One region of the Acidovorax sp. FG42 genome, then DNA from elsewhere that is predicted to be linked to it. Evidence: predicted binding sites of a transcription regulator. Region 1 holds the regulator's gene; each other region holds the start of a gene.
The links. The regulator FNR, encoded in region 1, switches genes on or off when oxygen is low (the NO sensors DNR and NnrR bind a similar motif). The targets are predictions, from matches to a motif close to TTGATNNNNATCAA.
Positions count from the first base shown of each region.

Region 2: a site for FNR is predicted at 3,964-3,977, ahead of ACODSM_RS00750 (hemerythrin domain-containing protein). Genes of this name have one in related genera too.
Region 3: a site for FNR is predicted at 4,625-4,638, ahead of ubiU (ubiquinone anaerobic biosynthesis protein UbiU). Genes of this name have one in related genera too.

Region 1 is NZ_JBMDJM010000014.1:75,979-85,478, reverse strand. It holds gene ACODSM_RS15385 (EAL domain-containing protein) at 1-1,727, opposite strand, end outside; gene ACODSM_RS15380 (cyclic di-GMP phosphodiesterase) at 1,724-3,028, opposite strand; gene ACODSM_RS15375 (sulfite exporter TauE/SafE family protein) at 3,250-3,975, opposite strand; gene hemN (oxygen-independent coproporphyrinogen III oxidase) at 3,981-5,363, opposite strand; gene fnr (fumarate/nitrate reduction transcriptional regulator Fnr) at 5,553-6,275, shown strand; gene ACODSM_RS15360 (hypothetical protein) at 6,377-6,673, opposite strand; gene ACODSM_RS15355 (FixH family protein) at 6,729-7,007, opposite strand; gene ccoG (cytochrome c oxidase accessory protein CcoG) at 7,072-8,517, opposite strand; gene ccoP (cytochrome-c oxidase, cbb3-type subunit III) at 8,610-9,500, opposite strand, start outside.
Region 2 is NZ_JBMDJM010000001.1:153,183-162,682, reverse strand. It holds gene ACODSM_RS00760 (heavy metal translocating P-type ATPase) at 1-2,095, shown strand, start outside; gene ACODSM_RS00755 (methyl-accepting chemotaxis protein) at 2,214-3,881, shown strand; gene ACODSM_RS00750 (hemerythrin domain-containing protein) at 4,036-4,623, shown strand; gene ACODSM_RS00745 (alkene reductase) at 4,648-5,751, opposite strand; gene ACODSM_RS00740 (YbfB/YjiJ family MFS transporter) at 5,925-7,151, shown strand; gene gstA (glutathione transferase GstA) at 7,160-7,768, opposite strand; gene ACODSM_RS00730 (class II aldolase/adducin family protein) at 8,035-8,808, opposite strand; gene ACODSM_RS00725 (carboxymuconolactone decarboxylase family protein) at 9,055-9,500, opposite strand, start outside.
Region 3 is NZ_JBMDJM010000001.1:258,908-268,407, reverse strand. It holds gene ubiD (4-hydroxy-3-polyprenylbenzoate decarboxylase) at 1-142, opposite strand, end outside; gene ACODSM_RS01275 (UbiX family flavin prenyltransferase) at 209-805, opposite strand; gene ACODSM_RS01270 (putative zinc-binding protein) at 798-1,211, opposite strand; gene ubiT (ubiquinone anaerobic biosynthesis accessory factor UbiT) at 1,214-1,735, opposite strand; gene trhA (PAQR family membrane homeostasis protein TrhA) at 1,760-2,380, opposite strand; gene ACODSM_RS01255 (U32 family peptidase) at 2,399-3,361, opposite strand; gene ubiU (ubiquinone anaerobic biosynthesis protein UbiU) at 3,399-4,451, opposite strand; gene ACODSM_RS01245 (MFS transporter) at 4,682-5,866, shown strand; gene ACODSM_RS01240 (LysR family transcriptional regulator) at 5,852-6,778, opposite strand; gene ACODSM_RS01235 (M20/M25/M40 family metallo-hydrolase) at 6,935-8,305, shown strand; gene ACODSM_RS01230 (YidB family protein) at 8,435-8,917, shown strand; gene ACODSM_RS01225 (DUF2628 domain-containing protein) at 9,134-9,500, shown strand, end outside.

The sequences.
Region 1 (9,500 bases):
GTCGCCATATTGACCTGGGGCTGGTAGTGCACGGCCATGCGCTGCAAACCCAGCGCCTGGCGCATGGCGTGCTCCATCTGCATGCGCGCGAGCAGGTTGGCGTTCATCTGCGGCTGGTAAAAGCCGTAGCTGCCGCGCCCACGCTCCTTGACCCGGTACATCGCGGTGTCGGACTGCTTGATCAGGTCGTCCAACGTAGCGCCATCCTGCGGGTACAGCGCAATGCCGATACTGCACTGGATCGAGAAGCCCATGCTGTCGAGCATGAAGGGCTTGAGCATGTCGTCCAGAATCCGGCGCGCCACACTTTCGGCCACCGATGCATCCCCCCCATGCAGGTAGATGACAAATTCATCCCCGCCCAGACGGCACAGCATGTCGGTTTGCCGCAAGCAGGTCTGCAGGCGTTCAGCCACCAGCTGCAGCACCCGGTCTCCAAAAGGGTGGCCCAGGGAGTCATTGATGATCTTGAAGCGGTCCATGTCCAGGAACAGGATCGCAAAGCCGGTGTCGCTCTGGCGCGCCCCCTGGATGGCGGTATCCACGCGTTGCGAGAGCAGCAAACGGTTGGGAAGACCTGTCAGTGCGTCGCTGTAGGCCAGCTCTTCAATGCGCTTTTGCGCGGCATGCTGCAGCGTCAGGTCGCGCATGAAGCCGATGCTCTGCACCAGCCGCCCTTCGTCATCACGCAGGGCCACCCACGACAGCTGCACCGCGCAGTAAGCGCCGTTGTCACGGGGCAGCCACAACTCCCCCTCCCAGAAGCCATCCTTGGCCCAGCCCTGCAGCACCTGCTCCATGAAGGAGGCGTCCGAGCCTCCTCCAAAAAGCGAGGCAGCCACACAGCCTTCAAAACCCTTGGCCGTAGGGCCGACCAGCCGCTCACACCCGGGGTTCATCCGCATGATGCGGTGCTGACTGTCGGCGATGAAGATCGCATCCAGGCTGGACTCAAACACGCGCGCGGCCAAGCGCAGGCTGGCTTGTGTCTCAGTCTGCCGGGTGATGTCCCGGAACGAATACACACGGCCCACCGCACGGCCCTGGCTGAACTGCGGCACCGTGCGCATCTCCAGCACCACGCCGTTGCGCAGCTCGACAATGTCGGTGCTCTCCTGCATGGGTTCGCGGTCGATGGCTGCCAGGCGCTCGGCATAGAAGCGGGGGTCCGACACCTGGTCCGCCATGAAGGCGTACACCGCCGCATCGTCGCGCTCCACCAGCAACTGGCGCGGCAGGTTCCACAGCTGGGCCAGACGCTGGTTGAATGCGCGCACACGGCGATCCAGTCCACACACCAGCATGCCATCAGCGGCAGAATCCAGCGTGGCACGCAGCTCGGACAACAGTGTCTCCAGTTCACGCTCAGTGGTCTCCTGGAGGCTGCGGTCCAGCATGGTCAGCAGCAGCACCGTACTACCACCCTCCCCCCAAGGCACACGCCGGACACAACGTTGCACCGGCACCAAGCTGCCATCAGCACGCAGCAAACTGGTATGGGCAGTCACGCCCTGCGCAATCACATCGACTGGCTCCGACCAGAACGCCAGCTCCTGGGGCGTGCTGGCCAAGTCCAGCACAGACCGCCCTCGCATGGCGGCGGCAGACAACCCGGTGAGGCGCGCGGCGCCTGCGTTGGCTTGCAGGATGTGTTGGCTGGCCTCATCCAGGAGCCACACGGCCTCCTGCAGGCCATCCAGCCACCCGAGCGATTGGAGATCGTTCACGCCGCAGCCTCGTCAGGGCCGGGACTGACCGCTCGCTCAAAAAAGTAACAGATCCGCTGTCGGGGTGACAGGTAGTCCAGCGCGTCACGCGGCAGTTGTGCGGGCTTAAGGCTGCGCCGTATGCCCAGTTCAGGGACAGTTTCCAGATCCAGGATCGGCGCTTCATCCTTGGGTACGCGCGGGTCGTGCACGATGACCTTGGGCCGCAACGGCCGCGACGAGTTGACCGAGGCCACGATGGCATACCGGTCATTGACCAATTGCACGATGGAACCGGGCGGGTAGACCCCCATCATGCGAATGAAAGCCCCCAGGACCACCGAATCAAAACGGGCCTTGAGCTGGGCAAAGATGACGGAAAGCGCCTCGTGGGGCGTCAGCGCCGTCACCCCCATCGCCGGGTTGCACATACGGTCGTACTGGTTGACCAGCGCCAGGACCTGGCTCATGCGCCCCAGATCGGGCCCCTTCAGACGCTGCGGAAAACCACTGCCATCGCACATTTCGTGGTGACGCGCCACGGCCGTCAGCACGGCATCCGCAAACCCCATGCGTTTGGCCAGGGCAACGGATTCCGCCACGTGGGTCTCGTAGCGTGTGCGCTCCATCGGGATCATGGACGGGGTGGGCTGGCGCAGATTGGGCGGCAGCTTGAGCTTGCCGATGTCGTGGATCAATGCGGCCACACCCAGATCGTGCAGCTCCTCGCTCTTCATGCCCAGGGATCGCCCCAGCAGCAGCGAAATCACCATCACATTGATCGGATGCAATCCGTTGCGCTCGCCCACGCCCTCGGACAGCAGCCGAATGACAGAGTCGCCGTTTTCCAGCAGTTCGGTAACACACCCCGAAACCAGCGCTTCCCCCTTGGCCCTGGCCTGGTCGGGGTGCTCGGAAACCGTGCGCTCCATGGACTGGTACTGACGGGTGGCTTCTGAGAAACGCTGATTGCAGGCGGCCAAGGCCCGGTTTTGTGCTTCCAGCAGCTCACGGCGACGCTGCGCCTCGGGGTCCACGACAGTGGCCGTCCCAGGCCCGGGCGCATCCAGGCCGTTGGGCGGTGGGGCTGTCATCTCGGGCACGCTCCAGGCAGCAGGCACCAGCTCCTGCAGTTCTGGATCGCTCTTTTTGGGGACGTAACGTACCTCGGTCAACCCCAGCTCGCGCAAGGTGGCGATCTGTTCCGACGACGCCACCCGGAAACTGCTGGTCGGGAACGGATGGTGCATCCAGCCCACGTCGAGCTGGATGTACATGCCGACACGCAGTTGGCTGATGTCGATGAGGATGGATGAGTTCACGTCAGGCGCACGATACATGGCGACATCAATGCCACCAATAGTTACGCAGATTATCACCAGTTCCAGTGACGTGGCGAAGAACCGGCAGACCGCGCAGCGATCCGGCAACACTTGGCAGAAATCGGGCCTGACTGGAGCACTGCAGCCCCCTGGGCTGAGGCATCGCCCCGCTTGGAACCACCGGGCGATTAAGGGTGACAGGACAAATCAGCGCCGCCCGCTCAGCGACACCAGAGCGATGGCTTGTAAATGAGATCCATCCACAATGCCCAGGCAGCGACCGCGCACAGCATGGCGCCTGCGGCCCTCGTGCCCCACTGAGCTCGCGCAAGATTCAGGCGATTGCGAAGGCTGCTCCAAGCCCAGGGGCCGCCCACCAGCCAGACCCCGCTGCCCACGGCAAACAGGGCCATGGTCAGGGCCCCCTCCAGTGGCCCTCCACTGAGCGCCGCGACCAACAGGGCCGAGTAGAGCAACCCGCAAGGCATCAGGGCCCACAGGACCCCCGCCGCCATCACGCCGCCTGGCGCTCCGACCAGCGGTCGAACACGCGCCCACACGGAGCGGCCAGCCTGTTCCACCCAGGCGGGCTGGCGCGACTGCACCATCATCATGAGCCCCCAGGCCATCACTGCCACGTGCATCAGCGTCCAGGCGGGACGCAACGCAGTGGTCTGCTGGGTCAGCCATGCCAGACTGTCCATGGCCATGGCTGCCAGTGCCCCGGCGCTGGCATAGCCCACCAGGCGCCCCGCATGAAAGGCCACGGTGCGCTGCAGTACGCCGCCACGCGGCGCCCAGCGCACCACCCGCTCGGCACTGCCCTCCGCCAGTGGCGCGCCGCCCTGCCCCACGAGCGCTCCACAGGGCGCGGAGCACATGGCCAGGCAGTGGGACCCGCCAGCGAGTCCCATGAGCAGAGCAGTCCAGCCGACCGTGGCAAGCATAGGTATCAGATGATGCGCGAAAACCGGGCGCGGTTGCGGTCTGCCTGCAGATAGCGGTCAAAAACCATGGCGATGCCCCGCACGAAGAACCAACCGGTCGCAGTCACTTCAATGCCCTCTGGCCCAACGCGCACCAGCCCTTGCTCCTGCATGCCCTCCAATTGGGCCAACTCCGCCGCGAAATACTGGCGGAAGTCGATCAGCCATGCCTGCTCCATCGGCTCGAACAGCAGTTCCCCCTGGCACATCAGGGCCATGATGGCCGCACGGCGCACCAGGTCGTCGCGCGTGAGCGCCAGCCCCCGCACCACGGGCAACCGCCCCTGGTCCAGAAAGTCGTAGTACTCATCCAGCGTCTTGGAGTTCTGGCTGTAGGTTGCCCCCACACGGCCAATGGCCGATACGCCCAGGCCGATCAAATCGCAGTCCGGCTGCGTGCTGTAGCCCTGGAAATTGCGGTGCAGGCGCCCCTGGCGCTTGGCCACGGCCAGGGCGTCGGTGGGCAGCGCAAAGTGGTCCATGCCCACGTACACGTAGCCAGCATCCATGAAGGCATCGAGCGAGCGCGACAACATGGAGAGCTTGCTCCCGCCCGTGGGCAACTCCGCAGAGATGATGCGACGCTGTGGCTTGAAACGCTCTGGCAGGTGCGCATAGGCATACAGGGCGATGCGGTCAGGCCGCAGTTGCGCCACCTGGGCCAGCGTGCGGTCAAAAGACTCGGGCGTCTGGCGCGGCAGGCCGTAGATCAGATCCACGTTCACCGAGTCAAAGCCCAACGAACGCGCAGACTCAACCAGCGCAAACACCTGTTCGGCAGGCTGGATGCGGTGCACAGCCTTCTGCACTTCGGCATCAAAGTCCTGCACGCCAAAACTCAGCCGGTTAAAACCCAGTTCAGCCAACAGTGCAAGACGCTCTGCATTGACGGTGCGAGGGTCCACCTCGATCGAGTATTCCCCCCCAGGCGCCAGCGTGAAGCTGCGCTTGAGCATGGCCATCAGCTCCCGCAGGCCCGCATCGGAGAGGAAGGTGGGTGTGCCTCCCCCCAGGTGCAGTTGACTCACCACCTGTCCTACGCCACAGTGCGCCGTGTGCAGGTCGATCTCGCGGCTCAAGTAGCGCAAGTAGACCTCGGCGCGGTCATGGTGCTTGGTGATGATCTTGTTGCAGGCGCAGTAGTAGCACAGGGATTCGCAAAACGGGATGTGCACGTACAGGGACAGCGGCATGGCCTTGGCCAGCGTGCCCGAGCGGCGCTGTTGCAGCGCCAGCACATAGTCTTCCTGACCAAACGCCTCCACGAAACGGTCGGCCGTTGGATAGGATGTATAGCGGGGCCCTGGCACGTCAAAGCGGCGCAGAAGGTCTGGCGAAACAGCAGTCATGGGGAAATTTCCTTGCGTACACCTTGACTGTGCCGTAGGCTCTGGGACATGTCCTTGACCTGCATCAAGTGAACCCGCAAGCGATACGGCGACAATTTGATGAAGGTCAGCCGCTTGCCCGCGCTCTGTATTCAGGTTCGTGTACGGCAAGCGCGATATGCTTGACCGCTAACCCAAGCCCATGTGTCTATGAACCCGCTCACCATCAAAGTCGCCTGCTCCAACTGCAACCTCCGCGAGCTGTGCATGCCCGTGGGCTTGAACGAAGAGCAACTGCAGCGCATTGACGAGGTCGTTGCTGTCCGCCGCAAGGTCAAGCGCGGCGGCACGCTGTTTCGCAATGGCGAGTCCTTCACGTCCTTGTACGCCATCCGCACCGGTTTTTTCAAGACCTGTGTGGCCACCGAAGACGGTCGCGACCAGGTCACGGGCTTTCAGATGGCGGGGGAGATCATCGGGCTGGACGGCATCGTGAATGACCACCACACCTGTGACGCGGTGGCCCTGGAAGATGCCGAGGTCTGCGTCATGCCTTTCGACCGCATCGAAGAACTGTCCCGCGAAGTCACGGCCCTGCAGCACCACGTGCACAAGATCATGAGCCGCGAGATCGTGCGCGAACATGGTGTGATGCTGCTGCTGGGCAGCATGCGTGCCGAGGAGCGCCTGGCGGCCTTCTTGCTCAACCTGGTGCAGCGCCTGCATGCACGGGGCTTCTCGCAATCAGAACTGGTGTTGCGCATGACGCGCGAAGAGATCGGCAGCTACCTGGGCCTCAAACTTGAAACAGTGAGCCGCACCTTCTCCAAATTTGTGGAAGAAGGCATCGTGGAAGTCAAACAGCGCCATGTGCGCATCCTTGACACCGATGCCCTGCGACGCATTGTGAACAGCCAGCAGACCTGCCACTGAGTACGGCCCCTCGTCGGCTGAGGGTCTGGGCGGTACAAAAGCCCTACGGTCCCTTCTAAAACGGCATGCAGCGCATGCCCGCATGAACCGGCGAAAAAGGCTCAGGAGCAAGACGACGATGTCTTGCGGCAATCGTCAGGGCGCTCCCCGTCGGGCACGGGACAGCGGTTGACCTCAAACGGGGACATGGACAGTAGCGTGGTCAATGCGCTGGTGGCCATGGTGATGGCCCAGAACACAAAAAATGCGAGGGTGTACACCCCCTGCCTCGACAGCGCCAGAGGCTGCCCGAACCAGTGCAGGTCCTGGGGGTCCACCATGGCAAAAACCAGCATCTCCAGCACACCCGCCATCAAAAAGGCGGGCCATGCAATCCACATCAGGCGTTGCGTCCACATATAGGTTCTGTCTCCTGGTGCTGCCGGGGTCGCCAGGGTGTGCGACCCTGGGGTTTCAGCGTGGTTGGTCTTGCACAGGGGTGGCCGCATGGTTGCGGGCCTTGAGGGCCGGCGCCAGACTCTTTTCCGGCGCCACCAGTGTCTTGTTGATTTCGATGCCTTGGCGGTAGTAGTCCTCCGCCACCACGGGGTCGGGCCGCGAAATCGCTAGCCACAGCGTCACAAAGCCCGCCACGATCACGATCAGAGGCCCGGCAATCACCAGCCACACATGGCCAAACTTCCACCAGGGTACGGTTACCGCCTGGGTTGCAATGGCAGGGTTTGAAGACATGGTGCTTTACTCCTCAACAATATCGGTCAAAGTGCGGCCCCGAAGGGCCCCACCGGAATACCGCTCAGCGCGGTACAAGGAACACGGATTTCTCCGTGACATGGGCCGCTGCTCCTACGGCCTGCACATCAAACTGAACGGCATGCGACCCGGGCGTAGCGGAACCATAGGGAATCTGCAAACGCACGGCCACCCAGCGAGACTCTGCCGCGCCAATGTCCACTTCAGCCTCGGAAGCCACTTCGAGACCCTCCAGGCCCCGCGCACTGATGCGATAACGCTGCTCGCCCTCGGTGGCATTCATGATCTGCAGCCGGTAAATGTTCTCCAGCTTGCCACCCGCCACGATGCGCGAGAGCGCAGCGCGGTCCCGCACCACATCCACCTTCAGCGGTGTGCGCACCACCAGGCTGGCCAACATGGCCACGCAAAGGCTTACCAGCACGGCGCTGTAGATCAGCACGCGGGGGCGCAGCACGCGGCGCAACATCTGCGACTGCGTCCAGTGCTTGGCAACGCCGTTCTGGGTCGAATAGCGGATGAGCCCACGCGGGTACTGCATCTTGTCCATCACGGTATTGCAGGCGTCCACGCACAAGCCGCAGCCGATGCATTCGTACTGCAAACCCTTGCGGATGTCGATGCCCACGGGACAGACCTGCACACACAGCGAGCAATCGATGCAGTCACCCAAGCCCTGGGCTTTGTAGTCGATGTTCTTCTTGCGTGGGCCACGCTGCTCGCCACGTTCAGGGTCGTAGGTAACGATCAAAGTGTCCTTGTCAAACATCGCGCTTTGAAAACGCGCATAAGGGCACATGTACTTGCAGACCTGCTCGCGCATGAAGCCCGCATTGCCATAGGTGGCAAAACCGTAGAACAGCACCCAGAAAATCTGCCAGCTGCCCTGGAACGCCAGCAGCTCGCTGCCCAGCTCGCGAATGGGGACGAAGTACCCCACAAAAGTGAACCCGGTCCACAGGGCCACCGCGATCCACACCACTTGCTTGAAAAACTTCTTGCGGATCTTCTCGAACGTCCAGGGGCCGTTGTCCAGGCGGAGCCGGGCACTGCGATCGCCTTCGATCTTGTGCTCGATCCACATGAACATTTCGGTGTACACCGTCTGCGGGCACGCAAAGCCACACCACAGACGCCCGGCCACTGCGGTGAACAGGAACAGTGACAACGCCGAAATGATCAGAAGGCCGGTGAGGTAGATGAAATCCTGCGGATACAGCACCAGACCAAAGATGTAGAACCTGCGAGCCCCCAGGTCAAACAGCACCATCTGGCGCTGGCCCCACTCAAACCACGGCAACCCGTAAAACACCAGCTGCGTAAGAAACACCATGCCCCAGCGCCAGCGCGCAAACAGGCCGCTGATGGAACGCGGGTAGATCTTCTTTTGCGCTTCGTACAGCGAGATGATCTCGCCCGCAGACGACGCATCTGCCGCGACTGGCGTAATCGGGATGACCTTGCGAGCCGGCTCGCTGGGTGTGCTCATGGTGTCGCTTTGTGAACGGAATTAAGGCGTAAAAGGGGTGCCTTCAAACGGAAACCCGGGCAGTGCGTCTCACGCACCGCCCGGCAGCCAGGTCAGCGTGCAGCCACCTGCTTGTTCGACAGGCCCCACACATAGGCAGAGAGTACGCCGATCTGCGCCTCGGTCAACTTTTCGGCCTGTGCAGGCATCTGGTTGACCTTGCCGTTGTTGATCATGGCGGTGATGGCGGCCTCGCCCCAGCCATGCAGCCAGATGTCATCGGTCAGGTTAGGCGCGCCCAGCGCCTGGTTGCCCTTGCCGTCCATGCCGTGGCAGGCTGCGCAGGCAGCAAACTTGGCCTTGCCCAGCGATGCGCGCAGCGAGTCATGGGGGCTGCCCGACAGGCTCAGCACGTAGTGCGACAGGTTACGCACGTCTTCCGGGGAGCCCACTGCGGCTGCCATGGGAGGCATGTTGCCGATGCGGCCCTTCTCCAGCGTCTCGCGGATCTTCTCGGGCGTGCCGCCGTGCAGCCAGTCGTTGTCCGTCAGGTTTGGAAAGCCCTTGCTGCCTCGCGCATCCGAGCCGTGGCACTGTGCGCAGTTGTTCATGAACAAACGCTCGCCTATCGCGTGGGCCTGGGGGTCGGCGGCTACGTCTTCAGGCTTCATGGAGGCAAAGCGTGCGTATAGCGGCTCCAGCTCCGTCTTGGCCTTGGCCATTTCGGCTTCGTACTCGCCCTTCTGCGTCCAGTTGAGCTTGCCGGTGAAGCTGCCCAGGCCTGGATAGGCGGCCAGGTAGCCCAGACCAAAGACGATGGTGATGACAAACAGCCACACCCACCAGCGCGGCAGGGGGTTGTTCATCTCGACCAGGTCCTCATCCCAAACGTGGCCGGTGGTGTTGTCGGAGGTGGCCACCACCTTCTTGCGGCCCGCCATCCAAAGCAGGATGCCGCAGGCGATGATGCCGACCAGGGTCAGCGTGGTCACAAAGACCGACCA
Region 2 (9,500 bases), on a different contig from region 1:
CTACGAGCCGCGTGCGGCGGGGCAGGGGGACGCGCCTGAGGACTTGTCGTCCTGGGCCGGCTTTATGCCCGTGGGCATTGGCCTGCTGCTGTCGGCGCCGCTGGTGCTGCCGATGATCGGCGACCTGTTCGGCCAGCACTGGATGCTGCCGTCCTGGGTGCAGTTTGTGCTCGCCACGCCGGTGCAGTTCATCCTGGGGGCACGGTTTTACAAGGCGGGCTGGCATGCGGCCAAGGCGCTGAGCGGCAACATGGACTTGCTGGTGGCGCTGGGCACCAGCGCGGGTTGGGGCCTCTCGATGTGGCTGTGGCTCACGGCGCCCACGGACCACCCGGGGCATGTGCCGCATCTGTACTTTGAGGCCTCGGCCGTAGTGGTCACGCTGGTGCTGCTGGGCAAGTGGCTGGAGGCGCGCGCCAAGCGCCAGACCACGGCGGCCATCCGTGCGCTGCATGCGCTGCGGCCCGATGTGGTGCATTTGCTCACCAAGCAGGGCGAGGTGGATGTGCCGGTGTCGGAAGTGCTGGTGGGCGACCAGCTGGTGGTGCGGCCGGGCGAGCGCATCCCGGTGGACGGCACGGTGCACGAGGGCCACACGCAGGTGGATGAATCGATGCTGACCGGTGAACCCCTGCCGGTGGCGCGCGATGTGGGCGCGGCGCTGACGGGCGGCTCGATCAACGGCGATGGCCGCATCGTGATGGCGGTGACGGCCGTGGGCGCTGAGACGGTGCTGGCCCAGATCATCCGGCTGGTGGAAGACGCCCAGGCGGCCAAGGCGCCCATCCAGCGGTTGGTGGACCAGGTGTCGGCCATTTTTGTGCCGGTGGTGCTGGTGGTGGCGCTGGTGACCCTGGCGGGCTGGCTGGCCATGGGCGCTGGGCTGGAGGCGGCGCTGATCCACGCCGTGGCCGTGATGGTGATTGCCTGCCCCTGTGCGCTGGGGTTGGCCACGCCCGCAGCCATCATGGCGGGCACGGGTGTGGCGGCCAAACACGGCATCCTCATCAAGGACGTGCAGGCGCTGGAGCTGGCGCACAAGGTGGACACGGTGGCCTTTGACAAGACCGGCACGCTGACCGTGGGCCAGCCCCGGCTCACGGCGTTTGAGGTGGTACCGGGTCTTCATGAGGCGGCAGTGATGGCAGCCGTGGCGGCGGTGCAAAGCGGCAGCGAACACCCGCTGGCGCGCGCAGTGGTGGCGGCTGCAGGCGAGCGGCAGATTAACGTGGCCACCGCGCAGGACGTGCGCGCCGTGCCCGGGCGCGGCACCGAGGGCGAGGTGGACGGCCAGAGCTACCTGGTGGGCAGCCTGCGCTGGATGCAGGAGCTGGGTGTGGGCCTGGGCCCGTTGTCAGACCGCGCGGAAGCGTTGCAACGCGAAGGCGCCACGGTGTCCGCCGTGGCCCAACGGGTCACGGAAGGGTTGGCGCTGCGGGCATTGATGGCCTTTGGCGACGAACCCAAGCCGGGTGCGCGCGAAGCGCTGGCGGCGCTCAAGGCGCGTGGCATCCGCACGGTGATGGTGTCGGGCGACAACCGGGGCGCGGCCGAGGCCATGGCCCGGCGCCTGGGGCTGGACCCAGCGGCGGGCGAGGTGATGGCCGAGGTGCTGCCGGGCGACAAGGCCGCCAAGGTGGCGGCGCTGCAACAAGGGCCCGATGGCAAGCACCATGAGCGCCGCCGGGCCGCCCCAAGGCGCGAAAGCCCCCTCGGGGGGCAGCGACCCAGCGCAGCGGCGGAGCGTGGGGGCCATATTGTGGCGATGGTGGGCGACGGCGTTAACGATGCCCCGGCATTGGCTGCGGCCGATGTGGGTATGGCGATGGGTAACGGGACTGATGTGGCCATGCACGCAGCGGGCATCACGCTGATGCGCGGCGACCCGATGCTGGTGGCAGCGGCGCTGGATATTTCGCACCGCACGGTGATGAAGATCCGCCAGAACCTGTTCTGGGCGTTTGCATACAACGTGGCGGGCATTCCGCTGGCGGCGCTGGGTTACCTGAACCCGGTGGTGGCGGGGGCGGCCATGGCGCTCAGCTCGGTCAGCGTGATGGCGAATGCCCTCTTACTCAAGCGGTGGCGCATGTGATAAATACGTACAGCACGGTCATCGATGTCTGGCAAACTGCAACGATTTGTTGCGAATCCGTGGCCTCGGGGGAGGTGCGGTCACCGCATCGGCATAGCTATATCAAGGACGACAGATCATGAATCTCTTCTCGCTCATGCGGCAGTTCACCATACGTTTGCGCATGCTGGGTGCCATTGGCGTGGTGCTGGGCCTGCTGGGGCTGCTGGGTGGCGCGGGCATGCTGGGCATGTTCCGTATCAACGACATGAGCCAGAACTTCATGGACCATTCGTTCGCCAAGGTGAGCAGCATGGCCGAGCTGCGGGGCGAGATGGGGGCCATCCGCCAGTACGAGAAGGACATGATCATTGGCTACGAGAAGCCCGAAGCCGTGAAGGCTGCCCATGCCAAGTGGGTGGAGAGCCAGGACAAGGCCAAGAAGATTGCCAACAAGTTCCTGGAAGGCGGGGAAGACTCTGACAACGCGGTGGTGCGCAACATCGTCAAGCGCCTGGACAGCTATCGCGAGCTGTTTGCGCACGTGGCGCGCCAGCTGGAGGCGGGCGGCTACGACACCGCCACCATTGCCAACCGCATGAGCGGCAAGGCCGTGGCCGAGTTTGCCGAGGCCGACAAGCTGATGGCCGAGCTGGACTCGGTGCTGCGCGCCGAGGTGTCCAAGTCGGTGGCGCAGCAGAGCGAGGTGTCCAACCAGACCAAGTGGCTGTTTGTGCTGGCGGTGCTGATCACCGTGGTGGTGGTGGTGCCCACCACGCTGATGAACATGAACTCCATCTGCAAGCCCCTCGAAGAAGCACGCAAGATGGCCCAGGCCATTGCGGGCGGCGACCTGTCGCAGCACATTGCTGCCGAGGGCAAGGACGAAGTGGCCGACCTGCAGCGCGCGCTGCGCGACATGCAGCAAGGCCTGAGCGCACTGGTGGCGCAAGTGCGGGATGCCAGCGGCAACATCGCCACGGCCAGCCAGGAGATCGCCACGGGCAACCAGGACCTGTCGCAACGCACCGAGCAGACGGCCAGCAATGCGCAAGAAGCTGTGTCTTCTCTGTCGCAGCTCACGTCCACGGTGCAACAGACGGCGTCGTCGTCGCAGATGGCGAACCAGCTGGCCGCGTCGGCCTCGCAGATGGCCACCCACGGTGGCGGTGTGGTGCAGCAGGCCGTGGCCAGCATGCATGAGATTTCGACATCGAGCCGAAAGATCGGCGACATCATCGGCCTGATCGACTCCATTGCCTTCCAGACCAACATCCTGGCGCTGAATGCGGCCGTGGAAGCGGCCCGCGCAGGCGAGCAGGGCCGGGGCTTTGCGGTGGTGGCCAGCGAGGTGCGCAGCCTGGCGCAGCGCAGTGCGGCGGCGGCCAGCGACATCAAGGGCCTGATCCAGAGCAGCGTGACGGCCGTGGACGGCGGCGTGCGCCACGTGGAAGAAGCGGGCACGGCCATGAAGGACATCGTGAGCAGCGTGCAGCGCGTGGGCGACATCATCGGCGAGATCACGGCCGCAGCGTCCGAGCAATCGGCCGGCATTGGCCAGGTGAACAGCTCCGTGGGCGAGATCGACCGCATGACGCAGCAGAACGCGGCGCTGGTGGAAGAGTCCGCCGCCGCTGCCGAGTCGCTGCGCGAGCAGGCCGCGCGCCTGTCGCACGTGGTGCAGCAGTTCCGTCTGGCCGAATCGGCCGGTGGCTATGGCCACGGCGGCGCAGTGGCTGCCCCCTATGCAGACCAGGCGCCCCAGGCGCTGGCTGCAGGCCCTGCGCAGGCACGCCTGACGCACTGACCGCGCCAGGCCTTTCCTTTCGACGAGCCCCGCAGGCCTGGTCTGCGGGGCTTTTTTGTGGGCGGCGCTGCCCGGCGGTTTATTGACCTGCGTCATGGGCGCACCGGGGAGCGCGTGGCACCCTTGGGGCCTTGTTGAACCTGGGGAGTGCGCCATGCCGTCGATCAGTCTGCGAACCATTCGCGAGGAGCATGCGTCGCTCGCAGCGGTGCTGCACTCGCTGCGCCTGATGCTGGACCAGGGCCCGGGTGACGAGCCCGCTGCGTTCTTTGACGTGATGCGGGCGATGCTGTTCTACATCGATGAGTTTCCCGAGCGGCAGCACCACCCCAAGGAGTCGCAGTGGCTGTTCCCCAAGGTGGCCGAGCGCTCACCCCAGGCGGCCGAGGCCATCGCCCAGCTGGAGCGAGACCATGCCGGCGGCGAGGCCGCGGTGCGCGAGCTGCAGCACCTGCTGCTGGGCTGGGAGCTGATGGGCGATGCGCGCCGCGAGGCGTTTGCGCTGGCGCTGGAGCGCTACATCCGCTTTTACCTGGAGCACATGCGCCTGGAAGAAACCGTGGTGCTGCCCGCCGCGCAGGAGGCCCTGCAGCCGGGCGACTGGACCGCCATCGACGCGGCCTTTGCCAGCAACACCAGCCCGCTGGCCCCGGGCAAGCCGCGCGATGCGGCGTATGACCGGCTGTTCACCCGCATCGTGATGCGCGCGCCGAGCCCGATCGGGCTCGGTTCACCCTCTTGAGCGGCTGCGCCGCTCGGTGGGGACTCAGGCGCTTAGCGCCGGGTAGTCCGTGTACCCCTCGGCGCCACCGCCGTACAGCGTGGCGCGGTTCACCTCGTTGAGCGGGGCGTTGGCTTTCAGGCGCGCCACCAGGTCGGGGTTGGCGATGAAGGGGCGGCCAAAGGCCACGATGTCGGCACCGTTGGCCAGGGCGGCATCGGCCAGTTCGCGCGTGTAGGCGTTATTGACCATCCAGGCACCCTTGCCACCCGCTGCGCGGTAGGCGGCCTTGAGGGCGGCGTAGTCAAACGGGCGGCCTTCCACTTCGCGCGGGCCGCCGGTGGCGCCTTCGATCACGTGGATGTAGGCAAGGCCCAGGGGCGCCAACTGGCGCACCACATGGTCGAACAGCGGCTGCGGATCGGCGTCCACGATGTCGTTGGCGGGGGTGACGGGCGACAGGCGGATGCCGGTGCGGCCGCCGCCGATTTCCTCGACGATGGCGCGGGTCACTTCCAGCAGCAGGCGAGCGCGGTTGGCAATGCTGCCGCCGTAGTCGTCGGTGCGCTGATTGGCGCCGGTCTTGAGGAACTGGTCGATCAGGTAGCCGTTGGCTGCGTGGATTTCCACACCGTCAAAGCCCGATGCAATCGCGTTGCGTGCGGCGTGGCGGTAGTCCTGCACGATGCCGGGGATCTCTTCGGCATCGAGTGCGCGGGGCATCGAGGTGGGTGTGAAGGTGGGCACGCCGTCTTTGATGAGCACGGTCTTGGTGTTGGCCTGCACGGCCGAGGGTGCGACGGGTGCAGCGTTGCCCGGCTGCAGGTCGGTGTGCGAGACACGGCCCACGTGCCACAGCTGCACCACGATCTTGCCGCCGGCGTCGTGCACGGCGCGGGTCACCTTCTTCCAGCCGTCCAGCTGCTCGGTGCCATAGAGGCCCGGCACATCGGCATAGCCCTGGGCTTGCGGGCTGATGGCCGTGGCTTCGGAAATGATGAGACCGGCACTGGCGCGCTGCGCGTAGTAGGTGGCGACCAGGTCGGTGGGGATGGCCTCGGGCGAGCGGTTGCGCGTGAGCGGCGCCATGGCAATGCGGTTGGCCAGCTGGAGGTCGCCCGCGCGGGTGGGTTCAAACAAAGAGGTCATGGTGAGAAGTCCTGGAGAAAGGCGATGTGCCAAAAAAAGCAGGCCTGCAGCTTAATGCTGCAGCGCAAAACGTGCAGCACACTGGCGTCAACAAGGGCTCCGGTTTTGTGTTAACCCCGTGCTGTCCTGGCGGCGCAAGCGGCGCGGATGCGGTTGCATGAGAATGGACCGCCATGCCCTCGCCACCGCCACTCGCATCCCTTTCCATCTCTCCGTTGCGTAGCCTGTGGCTCGCCGTGGCCCTGTCGATGGGGGCCGCCATTTCGCTGGGCATCACGCGGTTTGCCTATGCCTTGCTGCTGCCGCCCATGCGAGAAGACCTGGGCTGGTCGTACACGCTGGCAGGGGGCATGAACACGGCGAATGCGCTGGGCTACTTGCTGGGCGCTCTGGCCACGCCCTGGCTGTTGCGGCGCGCGGCCCCTGGGGCGGTGCTGTTGGTGGGCGCCGTGATGGCCACGGTGTTCATGGGCCTGAGCGGGTTTTTCACGCAGCCAACGCCCTTGCTGGCGCAGCGCCTGCTGGCCGGCGGGGCCAGTGCGCTGGTGTTCATTGCCGGGGGCTTGCTCGCGGCGCGGCTGGGTGCGCAGGTGCCGGGGCGCAGCGGATTGCTGCTGGGCCTGTACTACGGCGGCACGGGCTGGGGCATCAGCCTGTCGGCCTTGCTGGTGCCTGCGGTGCTGGCAGCGGCCCCCGCACCGCACAGCTGGACCTGGGCCTGGTGGGCGCTGGCGTTGGCCTGCGTGGCGGCCACGCTGGCGCTGCTGTGGCCGGCGCGCGTGTTGAGCGGACTGGCTGCACCTGTGGCTGCTGCATCCGGGACCACACCGTCGGCTGCAGTGCCCGACCACGTGCGCTGGCGGGCCTTGGCCCCTGCGCTACTGGGTTACGGCCTGTTTGGCGTGGGCTACATCGGCTACATGACCTTTGTGGTGGCGCTGCTGCGCGAGCAGGGCCGGGGTGCGGGCGAGGTGACGCTGTTCTACGCCCTGCTGGGGCTGGCCGTGGTGCTGTCGTCGCGCATCTGGGCCGGGCTGCTGGACCGCAGCCGGGGCGGTGAGGCGCTGGCGCGCCTGAATGCGCTGCTGGGCGTGGCCACCATCCTGCCCGCCATCACGGGCGCGTGGCCGGTGGTGCTGGCCTCGGGGCTGCTGTTTGGCGGGGTGTTTTTGTCGGTGGTGGCATCGACCACGGCGCTGGTGCGGCACAACCTGCCGCAGGCGCTGTGGGCGAGCGGCATCAGCGCGTTCACCATCGTGTTTGCGGCCGGGCAGATCGTGGGGCCCACGGTGGTGGGCTGGATCGCCGACGGGCCCGGGGGCCTGGCGCGTGGGCTGGTGTTCTCGGCCTGCGCGTTGTGGGTGGGGGCGCTGGTGGCGTGGCGGCAGCGCCCCTTGTAGCCCCAGCCTTACTTCAGCAAGCCCTCGGCCTTCATGGCCGCCTGCACTGCGGGGCGGGCGCCCACGCGTTCGCGGTAGGCCGCCAGGTTGGCCAGGCCGGAGATGTCGAGCTTGGTGGGTTGCGTCCAGTTGGTCACGGTGAACAGGTAGCCGTCGGCCACGGTGAACTGGTCGCCCATCAGGTACTGCTTGCCGGCGAGCTGGCTGTCCACCCACTGCAGGCGCTGCAGCAGGCGCTCGCGCACCATGGGCTTGTAGTCTTCCGGTGTGGCGGGGTTGAACAGGGGGCTGAAGCCCTTGTGCAGCTCGGTGCCGATGAAGGTCAGCCACTCTTGCAGGCGGTAGCGCGCCAGGGTGCCGTTGGCGGGGGCCAGCTGCTTGTCGGGCACTTGATCCGCGATGTACTGCACGATGGCGGGGCCTTCGCGCAGGCGCTCGCCGTTGTCCAGCTCCAGCAAGGGCACGTAGCCCAGGGGGTTGATGCCGTAGTAGTCGGTGCCGTCCTGGAGCTTGTGGCTCTTGGTGCTGGCCAGCACGGGGGTGTGGGCCAGGCCGGCTTCGTGCAGGGCGATGTGGGGCGACAGGGAGCAGGCGCCGGGGGAGTAGTAAAGCTTCATGGATCGGTCCTTGAAAACGGTCGGAAACCGCCGATCCTATGCGCTGCGCAGCTTTCTTGCTGGCCGCCTACGCTGCACAGGCCCCGGAGGCGGAAACTGGCACGGCCCAAGTCAGTGCCGCCGTGCGAGGGCCGCCCCGCCGCACGGGCGGCGTCCCCCTGGGGGCTGAGGGCCGCGGCTCCAAGCCTGCCCGCGCAGGCTTGGACGTGACCGAAGAGCTGGCGCCTCTGGCGGCGGCACCGAGGCGCCGAAGGCGACACAGGGGGTTAGGTGTCGTAGCCCGGCAGGTCGCGCTGCACCTTGCGCAGCAGCGCGGGCCAGGCAAAGGCACCGCCCAGGCCGCCGGTCTGCACGCGCATGGCCTGGGCCACGCCGCTCACGATCTGCGGGTTCACCTGCGTCAGTTCGCCGCCAGCCTGCGCGTCGATCTGGATGCGGCAGGTGTTCTCGAAGGTGTACATGGACAGGAAGGCGTCGGCAATGGTCTTGCCCACCGTCAGCAGCCCGTGGTTGCGCAGCATAAGGAAGTTGGCATCGCCCAGGTCGGCCTGCAGGCGCGGCTTTTCCTCGTCGCGGAAGGCCACGCCTTCGTACTCGTGGTACGCCAGCGAGCCCAGCACAAAGGTGCTTTGCTGGCTGATGGGCAGCACGCCGCCCTTTTGCGCGCTCACGGCCACGCCAGCGCGGGTGTGGGTGTGCAGCACGCAGCCCGCCTCGGGCCGCGCCTCGTGCACGGCGCTGTGGATCACGAAGCCTGCGGGGTTCACTGGGAAGGGCGATTCGTGCAGCTTGTTGCACTGCATGTCCACCTTGATCAGGCTCGAAGCCGTGATCTCGTCGAACATGAGGCCGTAGGGGTTGATGAGGAAATGGTGTTCGCCCGGGCCCGACACCGACTCGGGCAGCTTGGCGCTGATGTGGGTGAAAACGAGGTCGCTCCAGCCGTACAGCGCTACGAGCCGGTAGCAGGCGGCCAGATCGCAGCGCAGCTGCCATTCTTCAGGGCTGACGCTGCCCTGCAGCGAGGGGATGTTGAGCATGGGTGGGTGTCTCCGGTGTTGTGGATGGGAACACACCACTGTAGGGCGGGGCGGTGGCCGGGTCTGTCAGGCAGGCTACACCCGTGGCCATGTGTCGGATGTTTGTGCTTCACTATTGATAGCAATGAAGGCATTATCTACTGGCGCTACCAGCCGTTTCTCCCCGATTTTTGGTGTCTGTCGTCTTAGGCAGGCTCCACGGGCCGATGTGTCTTCCACCGGCCCGTACCCCTCATCTGCCAGCGCTCAGCCGGCCTGCGGGATCGGGGCGCGCATGCCCGCGTTCAGCAGGTTCCAGGCGTTGATGACGGCGATGGCAAAGCCCAGGTCGGAAATCTCGGCGTCGGAGAACAGGGCCTTCAGCTTGGCGTATTCGTCATCGCTCGCGTCGCTGTGGGGCGTGGCGGTAATGATCTCGGCCCAGCGGAAGGCGGCGCGTTCGCGTTCGCTGAAGAACGGCGCCTCCCGCCAGCCGGCCACGGCGTTGAGGTGGCGCGGGTCGGCGCCGTCCTTGACGAGCGCGCTCCAGTGCATGTCCATGCAGTAGGCGCAGCCGTTGATCTGCGAAACGCGCAGGAACACCAGCTCGGCCAGCCGGGTGCCCAGCGGGCCTTTCTTGATGGTTTCAGAGACGTTGACCAGGCCCATGAAGGCCTTGGACGACAGTTGGTGGTAGGGCAGGCGGGCGCTGT
Region 3 (9,500 bases), on a different contig from region 1:
GCAGCGCCGGGCCACCTGCGCGCAGCACGCGGTCGCTGAGCGCGGTCATCTCCAGGTTGGGCGAGACGCTTTCGCCCACGCGGCGCAGGTCGCCCGTGGCTTCGAGCTGGGCCATGAAGTCGCGCAGGTCGCGGTAGGCCATGTCGGGTCCAGAATTTGAATGAAATTGGCCTCTGGCGCTTATCCAATAAGCGCGAGCAGCTATGAATCAAGGAGCATCCAACTCCAGTCCCTGCCAGCGCGGCGCCAGGTCGTGCGGCATGTCGATGAGGTCGAGCGCGCGCGCCACGCTGTAGTCCACCACTTCGCCCACAGTCTGCGGGCGCAGGTAGAAGGCGGGCAGCGGCGGGCAGATGATGCCGCCCATCTCGGTCACGGCCACCATGTTGCGCAGGTGCGTGAGGTGCAGGGGCGACTCGCGCACCATCAGCACCAGGCGGCGGCGCTCCTTGAGGGCGACGTCGGCCGCGCGCGTGAGCAGGTTGTCGGCCAGCCCATGTGCAATGGCGGCCAGCGTGCGCATGGAGCAGGGCGCGACCACCATGGCGTGGCACTGGAAAGAGCCGCTGGCAATGGCCGCGCCCACGTTGGCCACGTCGTGTACGCGGTGCGCCAGGGCCTCGACGGTGGGGCGGTCCATGTCGAGCTCATGCTGCAGGTTGCGCCAGCCTGCGTCAGAGACGACCAGGTGGGTCTCGATGCCGCTCTGGCCCTGCAACACCTGCAGCAGGCGCGCGCCATACACGGCCCCGCTGGCGCCCGAGATGGCCACGATGACGCGGCGGGGGTGGGCAGCATCAGCCATGCGAAGGCTCCACGGCGACGGGCCGGGCCAGGGGCTGCGCGCGCTGGTCGGCCTCCACCTGCTCCAGCACCAGCGCGGCCTGCACGGGGTCGAAGTCTTCGTGCACGCGCTTTTTCACACCGTATTGCTGCAGCTGGTAATGCCGGTCGGCCGCAATGCCGTGGCGCGCGAGGGTGCTTTTGACGCAAACCAGCGGACAGCCGTCGAGCGCGATGATGGGCCGGCCCGAGCGCACGGTCTTCATCAGGTGCGGCACATCGCCGCCCACACCGGCGATGCACGACATCTCGGCCACGCCGCGCCGGTCGAGCTGCAGTGCCACGTGGTTGGCCAGCTGCGCGGCGCTGGAGCAGCCCGAGCAGGAATAAACCAAGGGGTGGTTCTGGGGGTCGGTGTCGGTGTCCATGCTCATCCTCTGTGGCGTGGTGTGGGGTCCAGGCGGCGCCGCAGGTGGCCCAGCACCTCGAGCGGGGCCAACCTCTGCACCCACTGGCGCGGGTCCAGCACGGGCAGCTCGATGGCATCGAGCGCGTTCTTCACCACCAGGCCTAGCTCGGTGTCGCCCTCCATCGACAGGCGGCGGCTGAAGAACAGCGTGTCGGGGTCTTGCTGGCGCTGGGCGAGCAGCAAAAAGTCATGGACCGTGGCGCTCAGCGTGACATCGGCCACCTGCGGCGGCACCAGCGGAGCATGGGGGGCGAAGCGCTGGCCCGTCCAGGCAAAGTCAAAGGCCACGCGCGCATCGCGCACCTGCACCCGCATCTTCTTGTGCAGCAGCACCTGGCCCACGTCCGCAGGCAGGTGCCGCGCAAGCGCGAGGTTGAGCGCCGTCACCAGCAGCAGCGAGCCGGGGTAGGCGGGCAGGCGCGCCAGCACGGCACCCACGGGGGCGGGAACGACCAGGGGAAAGGAGAGAGGAGAAGCCGCCATGGAACAGAAAGGTGAAAAGGGCCCTCAGGCCACGTAGAAAAACACGGTGAAGAAGTGGCAGACGCTGCCACCCAGCACAAACAGGTGCCACAGCCCGTGGCCGTGGCGCACGCGGTGGTCCAGCGCATAGAAGACGATGCCCAGCGTGTAGCAGGCTCCGCCCGCCAGCAGCCAGGCAAACCCGGCCGGCGTGAGCGCTTGCCACAGCGGCACCACGGCCACCAGCGCCAGCCAGCCCATGAGCACGTAGATGACCAGCGACAGCACACGCGCGCCGCGCGCCCACCAGATCTCCTGCGCAATGCCCAGCAGGGCGAGCCCCCACACCACGCCCAGCAGCGACCAGCCCCAGGCACCGCGCAGCGACACCAGCGCAAACGGCGTGTAGCTGCCCGCGATCAGCAGGTAGATGCTGCAGTGGTCCAGCTTTTGCAGCACGGCCTTGATGGTGCGCCGGCGCACGCTGTGGTACGCGGTAGAGGCGGCGTACAGCGCCACCAGCATGGCGCCGTAGATGCTGAACGCCACCACCTTCCACGGGTCACCCAGGCGCGCAGCCAGCGTGATGAGCACAGCCGTGCCTGCTGTGGCGAGCAGGGCGCCCACCAGGTGGCTGATGCTGTTGAAACGTTCTCCGGGGTACATGGTGTATCTGCCTGATGGTTACGGGTGCATGGAGGGCTGAGCGGCTGTACCGCCCGCCGCGCCTTGCATCCCTTGCTCCAGCCCTGGGCGCCCGAACCAGTAGCCGTTGCAGGGCAGATCGGGCATGAAGGGCTGCATGCGCTCCACAAAGTCGGGGGCGTTTTCTGCGGTGGCCTCGGCCACTGCGGCGCGGCGGGCTTCATCAAACGCGGCCACCACCTGCGGCATGTGCTGCGCCTGCGGGCTCAGGCGCACCACGTCCACGCCCTGGGCCTGCATCGCCGCCAGTTCGTTGGCCAGGTTGTAGACGCGGGCCGATTGCGTTTGTGTGCCGTTGAGCACCAGAAAGCCCTCGCTCTCGCGCGTACGCAGCGACAGGCCGTCGGCATGCTGCAGGCAGCTGAACTGGCAGTCGTCCTTTGGCAGGTTGCGGTGGCGGGCCGTGAAGCAGCGCGCCGAATAGGCCAGCGGCATGCGGCCGTAGGCAAACACCTCGGTCTCGATGCCGGCGGGCCGCTGCGCCAGCACGGCAGAGAGCGCGTCCTGCGACATCTCCAGCGGCATCACCCAGCGCGTGGCGCCGAGCTGCGCCATCCATTGCAGCGAGTGCGCGTTGTACAGGTTCAGGTGCGGCCCGGCCACAAAGCCCTGCGGCCCGGCGGGCGCACGCGAGAGGCAGCCCACGGCCCCCATGTCATTGGCCTCGACCAGGAACTCGCCGTTGCCCGTGATCTTGCGCATCACCCCCACGTCGGCGCTGGACTCGATGAGCACCTGGCTGGACAACACCGCCTGCTTGCCCGCGTCCCGCAGCATCCGCGCCAGCGCCAGCCAGTCGGCCAGGCGCAGCTCGTGGCGGCGCGAGCACACCGTCTCGCCCAGGTACACCACGTCCACGGGCGTGGCGGCCATGGCCTCGTAGAACGCGAACACGGTGTCGCGGGGCCAGTAGTACAGCAGCGGGCCGAGAGCAAGTTTCATGGGGCGATTTCTGGGAGGTTGTCGTTGTGGAGAAGCACTACTTCCACGGGCGGTGGTAGGCACCCAGCGTGTGCTGCTGGCCTTCTGCCACCTGGTCCAGGCTGGCCATCCAGCGTGTCTTGGGCGCGTAGCGGTGGGGATAGGCCAGGCACTGGTCCAGGGCCTCGCGCCAGACCTGGGTGACCTGCGCCACATAGGCCGGGCTGCGCTGGCGGCCTTCGATCTTGATGGCGCGCACGCCCATCTTCAGCAGCTGGGGCAGCAGCTCCAGCGTGTTGAGGCTGGTGGGCTCTTCGATGGCGTAGTAGTTCTCGTCGTCTCCCACGTCAAAGCGGCCCTTACACAGCGTGGGGTAGCCCGCGTTCTCGCCGGGCGCATAGCGGTCGATGAGCACGCCGTTCAGGCGCGACTCGCGGCCCTGCGGCGTCTCCACCCAGCGCACGGCCTTCGGGGGTGAACACACGCCGTGCGTGTTGGGCGATTCGCCGGTCACGTACGACGACAGCGCGCAGCGCCCCTCGACCATCACGCACAGACTGCCAAAGCCAAACACCTCGATCTCGACCGGCGTGCGGTCGATGACCTGGCGCACCTGCTCCATCGACAGCACGCGTGGCAGCACGGCACGCACGATGCCGAACTGCTCGCGGTAGAAGTTGATGGCCTCGTAGTTGGTGGCCGAGCCCTGCACCGACAGGTGCAGCCGCAGCCGGGGGTGGTGCTGCACCGCGTATTGCATGAGGCCGGGGTCGGCCAGGATGACCGCGTCCACGCCCAGGTCCACCGCCTTGTCCAGCGCGCTGCGCCAGGGCCCGGGGTTGGCGGCCTGCGGATAGGTGTTGAGTGCCATGAAGACCTTGCAGCCGCGCGCATGGGCATGGTCAATGCCTTGGGCAATGGCCGCCTCGTCAAAGTTGAGGCCCGCAAAATTGCGCGCATTGGTGGCGTCGCGCAAGCCCAGGTAGACGCAGTTGGCGCCATGGTCCACGGCGGCCTTGAGGGCAGGCAGGCTGCCTGCGGGGCAAACCAGTTCCATGGCAGGGCCTGCTGCCTCGGGCAAGGCAGCGGCCGTCGATTTCAAGGAGTCCATCACAAGCATTCAAACGCTGGCCCCGGTGGGGAGCCACAGCACAGGGCGCCACCATACGGGGCGCACCCTGCGCATCCGCTGATCTTCATCAACGGCAGTGCACAATGCTGGAGCAAAGCAGTCGGGCTTTGATGTGTCGTGGCCTTCCTGGCGCACCACACTGCCCACCGGCCTTGACTTGCATCCAGCCCCCACCCAACGCACCTCTGCCCGCCCCTAGCGCTCCTGCCGTGAACAAGAACCTGTGGCTCCTGGCCCTGTGCCAAGGCCTTTTCCTCACCAACAACGTTGTCTTCATCGCCATCAACGGCCTGGTGGGCCTGCAGCTAGCGCCCTTTGGCTGGATGGCCACCTTGCCGGTGATGGGCTATGTGGTGGGCGGCGCGCTGTCCACGCCGCTGGTGGCGCAGAGCCAGGCGCGCTGGGGGCGCAAGGTGTCGTTCCAGATCGGGCTGGCCGTGGCCGTGGCATCGGCCGCGCTGTGTGCCTGGGCGGCGTTCAGCGCCAGCTTCTGGCTGCTGTGCACGGCCACGGTGGTGGCGGGCTACTACAGCGCCAATGGCGGGCTGTACCGCTTTGCGGCGGCCGAACTGGCCAAGCCGGACTACCGCGAGAAGGCCGTGTCGCTGGTGCTGGCCGGTGGCCTGCTGGGTGCGGTGGCGGGCCCCAACCTGGCCAGCGCCACGCGCACGCTATTTCCGGTGCCGTTTGCTGGCGCCTACATCGCGCTGATCGGCGTGGCGCTGTTGTCCATGCTGTGCATGGCGGCGATCCGGTTCGAGGCGCAGCCCGTGGTGCTCAATGCGGCGGGGCAGCGCGAGCAGGGCCGCCCGCTCAAGGTGCTGATGCGCCAGCCTGCGTTCATTGTGGCCATTGTGGGCGCCGCGCTGGGCTATGGCGTGATGAACCTGCTGATGGCCGCCACGCCGCTGGCCATGCAGGTGTGCGGCTTTGACTTTGATGCCTCGGCACTGGTGCTGGAGTGGCATGTGATCGGCATGTTCGCGCCCGGCTTTGTCACCGGCCACCTCATCAAGCGCTTTGGCGTGCTGCCCATCATGGGCACGGGTGTGCTGCTCAACCTGGCGTGTGTGGCGGTGGCGCTGATGGGCGTGGAGCTGCACCACTTCGGCATTGCGCTGTTCTTCCTGGGTGTGGGCTGGAACTTCCTGTTCACCGGCTCCACCACGCTGGCCATGACGGCCTACCGGCCGGAGGAGAAGGACCGTGCCCAGGCGGCCATCAACTTCTGCGTGTACGCCACGCTGGCGCTGAGCGCGTTCTCGTCGGGCGTGCTGGTCACCACACAGGGCTGGACGCTGCTGAACGCCGGCTCGCTGGTGCCGATTGTCGTGACGGGGCTGGCGCTGGCCTGGCTGGGCCTGCAACGCCAGCGTGTTTCAAGCGGTGCCTGAAGCGCGTTCGGCAGCAGCGCCATCGGCCTGCGCCGTGGTGCGCAGCCACTGTGCAAAGGCCGCCACCGCAGGGTCTTCCAGACGCCCCGGCGCCACAAACAGGCTGTAGCCGCGCGCACCGCTGTCGTGGTGCGGGTGGGCCAACACCAGCTCGCCCGATTGCAGTTCGCGCTCCACAAAATAACGCGGCACCAGGCCCACACCCAGGTCAACGCGCACCGCCTCCACCAGCATGGAGAACAGATCAAAACGGTGGCCACCCAGGGTGTGGGCCGGCACGCGCGTGATGCCTGCACGGCCCAGCCAGTCGTCCCACGCACCCAGGCGGGAGCTGAGCTGCAGCAGCGGCACGGCGCGGAAGTCGCCGCGCTCTGTGGCGCGCCGGTGGCGCGACTGCGGCGCACACACCGCTACGCAGACTTCGGGCATCAGGGGCGCGGGCACCACGCCGGGCCAGGCCGCGTCGTCGTACTGCACGGCCACGTCGAACGGAATCTCCGCCATGTAGATCTGCGTGGGGTACACCTGCAAGTGCAGGCTGCAGCCCTTGTGCGCGGCCAAAAAGGCGGGCAGCCGGGGCAGCAGCCAGCGCTCGGCAAACACGGGCACGCAGCCCACCAGCAGGCGCGCGCCATCGGGCCGCTGGGCCATGGCTTCGAGGGTGTGGTTCTGCAGGCGCAACAGGTCGCCCACGATCTGCGCGTGGTAGCGGCGGCCCACGTCGGTGAGGGTGGAGCCCCGCGCGCCGCGCTGCACCAGCTGCAGGCCCAGCTGGCCCTCCAGCAGGCGCAGCTGCTGGCTCACGGCGCTGTGGGTGAGGCAGAGTTCTTCGGCCGCCTTGCTCACGCCGTGGTGGCGAGCCACGGCGTCAAAAACAAGCAGGGCGCGGGTGCTGGGGATGTGTTTGCGCATGTAAGAAAAACTGTCGGCTGGGCAGATTAAAGCAGAGCCCAGGGGCGGGGTTCGGTCCAACAATTGCATGGCCATCCAGCCCTTCCGGGGTGCCTGCTGCAGCGCTGGACGGGCCGCGCTCCCGCTTTTCATTCTGTTTGTGTTTCGCTGATCACCATGACCCTTCCTCTTCGCACCTTCCGTGCCACGGCCCTTGCGGGTGCCATGGCCCTTGCCACCGCCGCCTGGCTGCCCGGCGCCGCCCACGCGCAGTTCGGCGCCGTGGCGCCCACGCCCACGGTGCTGCGCCCCGCCGTCGACAAGGCCTATGGCCAGCTGATGGCCGCACCCCAGATCCTGCAGCTGCTCGACGCCGTGAAGGCCGACCACGACCGCGCCACCGAAGACCTGCGCATGCTCACCGAGATCGAGGCGCCGCCGTTCAAGGAACAAAAGCGTGCCGAAGCCTTCCTGGCCCGGCTCCAGGCCCTGGGCCTGACCAATGCCGCCATTGACGCCGAAGGCAATGTGGTGGGGGTGCGCAAGGGCACGGGCAACGGGCCCAAGCTGGTCATCTCGGCCCACCTGGACACCGTGTTCCCCTCCGGCACCGACGTGAAGGTGAAGGAGCGCGACGGCAAGCTGTATGCGCCCGGCATCTCCGACAACACGCGCGGCCTGGCCGTGCTGCTGTCGTGGCTCAAGGTGCTGAACGACCAGAAGATCGCCACCGTGGGCGACTTGGTGTTCGTGGGCAATGTGGGCGAGGAAGAGCTGGGCAACCTGCGCGGCATGAAGCACCTGTTCAAGGAACACCTGGACATTGACGGCATGGTGGCGCTGGAGCCCGCGCCTGATGGCACGGTGCTGGTGCTGGGCACAGGCAGCCACCGCCACGAGGTGACCTTCAAGGGCCCGGGCGGTCACAGCTACGCCGCGTTTGGCGAGGTGCCCAGCGCCATCCACGGCATGGGCCGCGCCATTGCCAAGATCGCGGAGATCCGCACGCCCAAGAGCCCCAAGACCACCTTCACCGTGGGCACTGTGGGCGGCGGCACGTCCGTCAACACCATCGCACCCGATGCGCGCATGGCGGTGGACATCCGCTCCGACGAAATGGCCCCGCTGCTGGCCACCGAAAAGCAGGTGCTGGCCGCCGTGGACAGCGCCGTGACCGAAGAGAACGCACGCTGGGGCGTGAACACGCTGAGCGCATCGACCAAGCTCATCGGCGACCGGCCCGGTGGCCGCACCGCCGCCGACACACTGATCGTCGAGGCCGCCGTGCGCGCCAACACGGCCTTTGGTCGCAAGACGGTGCTGGCCGGTGCCAGCACCGATGCCAACGTGCCCATGGCGCTGGGCATCCCCGCCATCGTGATCGGGGGCGGCGGCAAGACAGGAGGGTTCCACGCGCTGTCTGAATGGATCGACCTGACGGAGGCATGGAAGGGCGCGCAGACCTCGCTGGTCACGGTGCTGGGGCTGGTGGGCGTGCAGGGCGTGAGTGCGCCGCTGCTGGAAAAGCGCCCACCCCGCACCAAGTAGTCGCACGGCACCACAGCGGCGCCCCCCGTTCACGATTGTTGACACGAAGGCGCCGCCGAGGTGCGTACCATGGGTGGTTCCGTCCGGGCTGGCGCACTGCCACCCTTCATTCCTCTGCAGGAGAACACCATGGGTTTGCTCGATTCCGTTCTGGGTGCCGTCATCAACAATGCGTCGCAAGGCGGCAGTGGCGCCGCTGCGGCGGGTGGGGCCGGTGGCGGCCTGGGAGGGCTGATCAGCCTGGCTGCACAAAACCCGCAGCTGGTGCAGGCCGTCATGTCCCTCCTCAGCAACGACGGCCCGGTGGGCGGCCTGCCGGGGCTGATGGCCAAGTTCCAGCAAGCCGGGCTGGGCAACGTGATTGCGTCGTGGCTGAGCGCCGGGCCTAATCAGGCGATCTCGGGCGAGCAGCTGTCGCAGGTGCTGGGCAGCGGCCCCCTGTCGCAGGTGGCTGCTCAACTGGGTGTGGCCCCCGGTGCAGCCGCCGGGCAGCTGGCCCAGGTGTTGCCGGGCCTGGTCGACCACCTGAGCCCCCAGGGCCAGGCGCCCCATGGCGGCTTTGGCAATGCCAGCGACCTGCTGGGGATGCTGGGTGGATTGCTTCAAAAATGATAGCTGCCAGCGCTTGATTTGAGAGCGCCATCGGCCATTTTCATCACCACCCTGCGCTCTCGGTGGGGCCAGTGCGTTACCGCTGCAAAAAACTCAGAGGACTGCTCACAAAGATTCCCACGGGTGTGCCCCTAGCATCGCGGGCGCCGTGCAAGGCGGGCCCATCGGCAAGCACTGCGGCGCACACAACAGCACACGACCGAGGGAATCTTGAGCATGAACGAAGGCACTCCATTTGCAACGCCCCAAGCGGCATCCGCCGCAGCCAGTGGCACCCCCACGGCGGTGCCCACCGACTTGCCCAAAGTCTGGCAAAAACGATTTGCGCTGATAGAGCGGGCGGGGGGACTCAAGCTCACCAAGCTCAAGGAACTGAGCTTCTTTGAGCGCATGGCATGCACCTTCAACCTGCTGGCGGGCCTGTTCGGCCCGTTCTATTACATCGCCAAGGGCATGTGGAAAAAGGGGCTGGCGTACTGGGGGCTGGGCATTGCGGGCATCCTGGTGCTGGAAACGCTGGTGACGGTGGCGGGCTTTGGGCACCTGCTGAGCCGGATGCACTACACCGGCGCATGGGTCGCCC